Regions from separate parts of the Xanthobacter versatilis genome, predicted to be linked through region 2. Evidence: riboswitches for the same ligand, from Rfam matches in the RefSeq annotation. Region 2 holds a riboswitch; each other region holds the start of a gene.

Region 1 (2,257 bases), on a different contig from region 2:
GCCGTCGAAGCCCGCGGCCGCGCCGATGCGGATGCCCTGGTGACCACGGTCGGCACCATGATTATCGCCGGCAGCGCCGTGAACGTGGTGCCCGGCGAGGTGCAATTCTCCCTCGACGTGCGCACCCTCTCCGACGAGTTGCGCCAGCGCGCCGTGGCCGACATCCGCGCGGCCATCGACGAGATCGCGGCGCGGCGCGGTGTGCGCGCCGTCCTCGACATCGGCCATGAGGTGCCGGCCGCGCCCTGCCACGGCGTCCTGAAGGAGCGCATGGCGCAGGTGGTGGAAGGCCTGCAACTGCCCGTGGTGCGCCTGCCCTCCGGCGCCGGGCACGACGCCATGGTCTTCCGGGGTATCATGCCCATGGCCATGCTGTTCGTGCGATCCGAGAACGGCAGTCACAACCCGCGCGAATACGCCTCCCCCGCCGACATCGGCCTTGCCGCCGAAGCGCTCCATGCCTTCCTGCTGAAGACCGCCGGGGAGGTGTGAGCCGGTTGCGTCCCCCGCTGGTGCGGTATCTCCGCGCCCGCGAGCCTCAGGTCGATCACGCGGGCTGGAAAGAGAGGCAATGTGTTTCGGGCCGCGAAACCGCCCTCCCGACCACCCGCGGCCGCCCCATTTGACATTCGCCCCTACCCTGCCTTTAGTGCCCCTGTCGAAGGTCCCGTGGTCCCACACGGGCGCAAAAGGGAATGCGGTGCGGGAGGTCTCTCCCCATGCCGCGGCTGCCCCCGCAACTGTAAGCGGTGAGCCCCTGCCACATGCCACTGTCGCCGCAAGGCGCCGGGAAGGCGGTGGGGGCGCTGATCCGCGAGCCAGGAGACCTGCCTTCGACAAGGTCCGCGCCGGGCGGGGTGCTCCGGTTTGCGTCCCTTCAAGCCCGCCATGCACGGGCGGCCCGCGCACCCATGGATATGTATGGTGGAGCGCGGCGAACCTGCCGATATTACAGGCGATGCCACGGCGGAGACCCCTGCCGGAACGACGCCCCGCGCCCATGACGCGCCCGCCGCCATGCCGGACAACGCGCCGACCGTGACCGTCTTCGTCTGCACCACCTGCCGCAGCAGCGGCGAGGCCGCCTCCCCCGTCGATGGCGCTGCCCTCGCCGAAGCCGCCGCGGCTGCCCCGCTGCCGGACGGTATCGCCGTGCAGGGCGTGCGCTGCCTCGCCAATTGCAAGCGGTCCCTGTCCGCCGCCATGGTCCGCCGCGATGGCTGGACCTATGTGTTCGGCGACCTTTCCGCCGACGCCGCCCCGGACCTCATCGCCGGCGCGGCGCTGCTCGCATGCTCGAGCGACGGTCTCATGCCCTGGCGCGGACGGCCCGACAGCCTCAAGCGCGGCATGGTCGCCCGCATCCCGCCTTTGTCCCTTCCCAAGGAGCCTTGATGACTTCGCTCGCCCGCGTGCCCTGCACCATCGTCACCGGCTTCCTCGGCGCGGGGAAGACCACGCTCATTCGCCACGTGCTGGAGAATGCCGGCGGCAAGCGCCTCGCGGTGATCGTCAACGAGTTCGGCGACGTGGGCATCGACGGCGAGATCCTGAAGGGCTGCGGCATCGAGAGCTGCTCCGAGGACACCATCGTGGAGCTGGCCAACGGCTGCCTGTGCTGCACGGTTGCCGACGATTTCGTGCCGGCACTGGACCAGATCCTGTCGCGCACCCCGCGCGTGGACCACATCCTCATCGAGACTTCCGGCCTCGCTCTGCCCAAGCCGCTGGTGCAGGCGTTCCAGTGGCCTGCCATCAAGAGCCGGGTGACGGTGGACGGCGTGGTGGCGGTGGTGGACGGCCCGGCGCTGGCCGAAGGGCGGGTGGCGCCGGACCTCTCGGCGCTGGCCGCCCAGCGCGCGGAAGACTCAAGCCTCGACCATGACGACCCGGTGGAAGAGGTGTTCGAGGACCAGATCGCCTGCGCCGACCTCGTCATCCTCTCCAAGAGCGACCTCCTCGACGATGCCGGCTTCGCCATCGCCGAACGGGTAGTGGCGCAGAGCCTGCCCCGCGCGGTGAAGCTGGTGCGCGCCACCGCCGGCAAGGTGGATATCGCCGTGCTGCTGGGCCTCGGCATCGGCGTGGAAGACGAGATCGACGCCCGCCGCACCCATCACGACGACGAGGAAGACCACGACCACGACGAGTTCGAGAGCATCGTGCTCCCGCTCCCTGAAATCGCCGATCCCGTCGCCCTCGCGGAGCGCGTGGTCGCGGCCGCCGGGACGCCGGACGTGCTGCGGGTGAAGGGCTT
Region 2 (2,257 bases):
TCCGCTGGGCAGGGCATTCGCGTCGCGATCGCCCGAGGCGGCAGCGGTCCTGCGTCGCTTCTCGGTGCTTGCGCCGTTTGCGGTGCTGTCCCTGGCTGCGGCGGGCCTGCTGCTGGCGGTCATCCAGTTGGGGAGCCTCACGGCGCTCTGGACGACCGACTATGGCGCGGTGCTGCTGGCGAAGGTGGCTCTGCTCATGCCGCTGTTTGCCCTGGCGGCCGTCAACCGTGTCAGGCTGACGGCGCCGGCGGAGCGGGGAGAGGCGACGGCGATCGCGCATCTGCGCCGCTCCATCTGCGCCGAGATTGTCCTCATGTTCGCGATTTTCGCGGTCGCGGCGGTGTGGCGCTTCACGCCGCCGCCCCGCGTGCTGGCTGCCATCGCAGCGGAGCCGGCCTCGCTGCATGTCCACACCGGCGCGGCCATGGCGGATCTGTCCATCGCACCGGGCCGCTCAGGTCCCGTCAGCGCGTCCATGGTCATCCTGACCGGGGAGTTCGGCCCGCTCGACGCCAAGGCGGTGACGCTGGTCCTCGACAATCCCGCGGCTGGAATCGGGCCGGTGCGGTGGCCGGCGACCAAGCCCGGAGATGGCACATGGCGCGTGAATGCGCTGGATCTTCCTCATCCGGGCCGCTGGTCCGTCCGCATCGAGATCGTCGGCCCGGCCGACGCCCTGAAGGAACTGGCGGGCGAGATCGAGATCCGCCCCTGATTTCGGCGGGGAGGGCGCCTGCGCAGCGGGCGCTTCTTGGCGATCAGGCTTGACAGGAACCGCCGATTGTCCGCTGCTGCAAAGGCACATGGTTTTCCATCGGCGCGCGGCGACGCGCTTCGATGGATCTGGGAACGGGGAAGGGCCTGACCGCCCGAAGCCCCGACCGCCCCCGCGACTGTGAGCGGCGAGTGGCCTTCCACGATGCCACTGGACCTGAGCCTTTCGAGGCCGGGTCTGGGAAGGCGGATGGTTGCGACGACCCGCAAGTCAGGAGACCGACCATGGGCATGTGTTCACCCTCACGCCGTCGGGTGAGACGGCAACGGAGCTTTCAATGCACATCGAACCTGGCCTTGTGGATAGCGGAAAGATCTGGCTGAGCTACGTGACGGCGGCTGGCGCCGGCGGCTACACGCTGAAGCTCGCCTTCAACACCCTGCGCGAGCGCGGCGCCGTGTCCTTGCTGACGCGCAGCGCCGTGGCGACCGCCCTCGTGTTCTCCTTCTTCGAGGTGCTGCCGCACTATCCGGTGGGCGTCTCCGAGGTGCACCTCATCCTGGGCTCGACCCTGTTCCTGATTCTGGGCGCCGCGCCCGCCGCCTTCGGCCTTGCCCTCGGCCTGCTGGTCCAGGGCCTGTTCTTCGCGCCCTTCGACCTGCCGCAGTTCGGCATGAACGTGACCACCCTGCTGGTGCCGTTGTTCGCGCTCACGGCACTCGCGCCCAAGGTCATCGCGCCGAATACGCCCTATGTAGACCTGAAGTATCGCCAGGCACTCGCGCTCTCCACCACCTATCAGGCCGGAATCGTCGCCTGGGTGGCGTTCTGGGCCTTCTACGGCCAGGGCTTCACCGCCGAGAACGCCGCTTCCATCGGGTCCTTCGGCGGCGCCTATCTGCTCGTCATCATCGTCGAGCCGCTGGTGGATCTCGCCGTGCTCGCGGCGGCCAAGGCGCTCAATGGCCTGAAGGGCAGCCCGCTGTTCGAGCGTCGGCTTTTTGAAGCCGCCTGATCGTTTTCGCTCCCGTATGAAGGCGGCGGCATCCCCTTGGGGTGCCGCCGTTCTTTTTTGGCGTGGCCCGCGTCCTCATGATTGGAAGATGGGCCCGCCGGCACATCGGTCGCATCTGGCCGTCGTTTCCTTATGACCAGCCCCATGGTAAATTTACCGTGAGGGAAGGGATCTGATGCTCAGGCGGCGGCGACAGGCATGGGGGATTGGCTGGATCGCTGCGTTCGCGGCGGCCTATGCCCTTGTCTTCCAGATCGTCCTGACCAGCGCCCTGATGGCCTCGGTCTCGCTTGACGGCGCTGGCGCCATGACGGCTTTCTGCCATTCCGACGCGTCTTCGGACCCGCAGTCGGATGACGGCGGCACCCCGAAATCCATCGTCCACTGTCCCCTCTGCCTCTTCCGCACCGATGTGGCGGCGCTGCCGCCGCCGGTGATGACTCCTGTCATCGACCGCATCGCCATCGAGCTGCACTACCAGGCGGTGCTGCGCAGTTCGCTTCAGGGCGAACCTGTCGCCCTCCCGT
Region 3 (2,257 bases), on a different contig from region 2:
CCCCCAACCGGCTGGAACTGGCCGCCGCCACCGGCCTGCCCGACACCACCGACGCCGAGGCGGCCCTGGCGGCCGAGGCTGCGTCCGGCCAGTTCGGCGGCGACGTGCTGGTGACCCGCGCCGAGAAGGGCATGACGCTGTGGCGCCGCAACGGGCAGGTGCTGCATGTGCCGGCCCAGGCCCGCGAGGTGTTCGACGTGTCGGGTGCCGGCGATACGGCGCTGGCGGCACTGGCCGTCTCCCTCGCCTCCGGGCACACGCTGGAGACCAGCGTGCATTTCGCCAATGCCGCCGCCGCGGTCGCGGTGGGCAAAATCGGCACCGCAGTGGTGACGCGGGCGGAACTCAACGCGGCCCTCGACGCCAGCGTGCCCGAGGGCGCGGCCCCCGGCGCGCTGGTGGACCGTGCCCGGGCCGCCGCCGTCATCGCCGGCTGGCAGGCGGCAGGCGCCCGCGTGGTCTTCACCAATGGCTGCTTTGATCTGGTCCATCCCGGCCACGTCGCCATCCTGGAGGCGGCGGCGCGGGAGGGCGACCGGCTGGTGGTGGCGCTGAACACCGATGCCTCGGTGCAGCGCCTGAAGGGGCCGACCCGTCCGGTGCAGGACGAGGCTGCGCGCGCCCGCGTCATCGGTGCGCTGCGCTGCGTCGACCTGGTGGTGCTGTTCGAGGAGGACACCCCGCTGGAGATCATCACCGCGCTCGGTCCGGACGTGCTGGTGAAGGGCGCCGATTACCGCGAGGACCAGGTGGTGGGCGGCGACGTGGTGAAGGCGCGCGGCGGGCGGGTCGCCCTGATCCCGCTGGTGGAGGGGCGCTCCACGTCAGCGCTGGTGGCGAAGGCGAAAGGGTAGGGGACAGGGCGTGGCATGCAGACGCCTGCCGGATCCGCTACATGAAGTGATTTTGAATTATTCATTTATTTCAATTATTTGTCTGCGATTGCTAAAGTCTTGATGCATCGCTTTAAGAGGTGCTTCGACACCTCTTTGGGGCAATCCGCCGATCCGTATTCCCCCATTGGAAAGGCTGACGCCGGGCGACGACCGGGGTCCGCCTCGGGGATCGCCCCGACCGCCGTGCAGTTTTTGCCCGGGGATGGGTCAGCCCCATGGGCATGTCCGCCAAGCCGCAGTTGCGGTGGGGCGCGATAACCCTATAGTCGTCCCGTCGTCGGTGTTCGCTTTCGGGCGGACCAAGAGGGAATGCGGTGCGGGAGGTTTCTCCCTAAGCCGCGGCTGCCCCCGCAACTGTCGGCGGTGAGCGGGCCTGCAACATGCCACTGGAGCAATCCGGGAAGGCGCAGGCTTCGCAATGACCCGCGAGCCAGGAGACCTGCCGGCGACATCCTGCCCGTTGAGGGCATCGCCATGCGCCCTCGGAGGGAGGGCTGAAAGGACGGATGATGACCACCCAGACCCAGTCGCCCAATACAGCCGCCACCGAATCCGGCCTCGCGTCCCGCGCGGTCCAGATCACCCTTGCGGGTTTGCTCGGCCTGTTCATTGTCGGCGGCGTCGGCTTCTCCGGTATTCCGGTGCTGCACAATGCGGCGCACGATTACCGCCATTCCACCGGCTTCCCCTGCCACTGAGGGGAGCTTTCAGCCATGGCGATCTTTCGCGCCCTCGTCTTCGCGGCGGCGCTTAGCGGGCTATTGGCCGGTCTCCTGATGACCGGGCTGCAGCACGCGGCGACCACCCCTCTCATCCTGAAGGCCGAGGCCTATGAGGAGGCGGCGCCTGCGCCTGCCTCCCATGATCATGGCTCGCACGATCATGGTACCGCCGGCCAGTCTGTCGCCGCGCCGCATGATCATGCAGATGCCTGGGCACCGTCCGACGGCGCCGAGCGCCTGCTCTACACCGCCCTCGCCAATGTGGTAGGCGCGGCGGGCTTCGCTCTGCTGCTGCTGGCGGTCTCCGAGGTGGCCGGCGGCCTTGCCGGCTGGCGCGACGGGCTCGCCTGGGGCGTCGCCGCCTTCGCCGCGGTCACCCTGGCCCCCAGCCTGAGCCTGCCGCCCGAGCTGCCCGCCATGCCGGCGGCGGATCTGTTTGCCCGTCAGGCATGGTGGATCGGCACGGCGGTGGCCACCGCCGCAGGTATCGCCCTGCTGGTCTACAAAAGGTCGTTGCCGCTGGCGGTGCTGGCCGTGGGGCTGATCGTGCTGCCGCATCTCATCGGCGCGCCGCAGCCCGACAGCCACGACAGCCCGGTGCCCGCCGGCCTCGCCCACGGTTTCGTGGTAGCGGTGGTG

Evidence for each region. A riboswitch is a leader RNA that binds a small molecule or an ion and turns the genes downstream of it on or off. The one in region 2 is predicted to bind cobalamin.
Region 1: it holds a riboswitch for cobalamin, as region 2 does, so the genes downstream of both, V5F66_RS09365 (DUF1636 family protein) here and V5F66_RS15465 (energy-coupling factor ABC transporter permease) in region 2, are expected to answer to the same signal.
Region 3: it holds a riboswitch for cobalamin, as region 2 does, so the genes downstream of both, V5F66_RS14155 (CbtB domain-containing protein) here and V5F66_RS15465 (energy-coupling factor ABC transporter permease) in region 2, are expected to answer to the same signal.

Annotation. Positions count from the first base shown of each region.
Region 1 covers NZ_JBAFVB010000003.1:399,943-402,199, reverse strand. The annotation lists gene V5F66_RS09370 (allantoate amidohydrolase) at 1-492, shown strand, start outside; cobalamin riboswitch at 646-849, shown strand; gene V5F66_RS09365 (DUF1636 family protein) at 925-1,395, shown strand; gene cobW (cobalamin biosynthesis protein CobW) at 1,392-2,257, shown strand, end outside.
Region 2 covers NZ_JBAFVB010000007.1:234,041-236,297, forward strand. The annotation lists gene V5F66_RS15460 (copper resistance CopC/CopD family protein) at 1-715, shown strand, start outside; cobalamin riboswitch at 788-1,016, shown strand; gene V5F66_RS15465 (energy-coupling factor ABC transporter permease) at 1,053-1,730, shown strand; gene V5F66_RS15470 (DUF2946 domain-containing protein) at 1,906-2,257, shown strand, end outside.
Region 3 covers NZ_JBAFVB010000006.1:262,166-264,422, reverse strand. The annotation lists gene rfaE1 (D-glycero-beta-D-manno-heptose-7-phosphate kinase) at 1-854, shown strand, start outside; cobalamin riboswitch at 1,158-1,357, shown strand; gene V5F66_RS14155 (CbtB domain-containing protein) at 1,403-1,594, shown strand; gene V5F66_RS14150 (CbtA family protein) at 1,610-2,257, shown strand, end outside.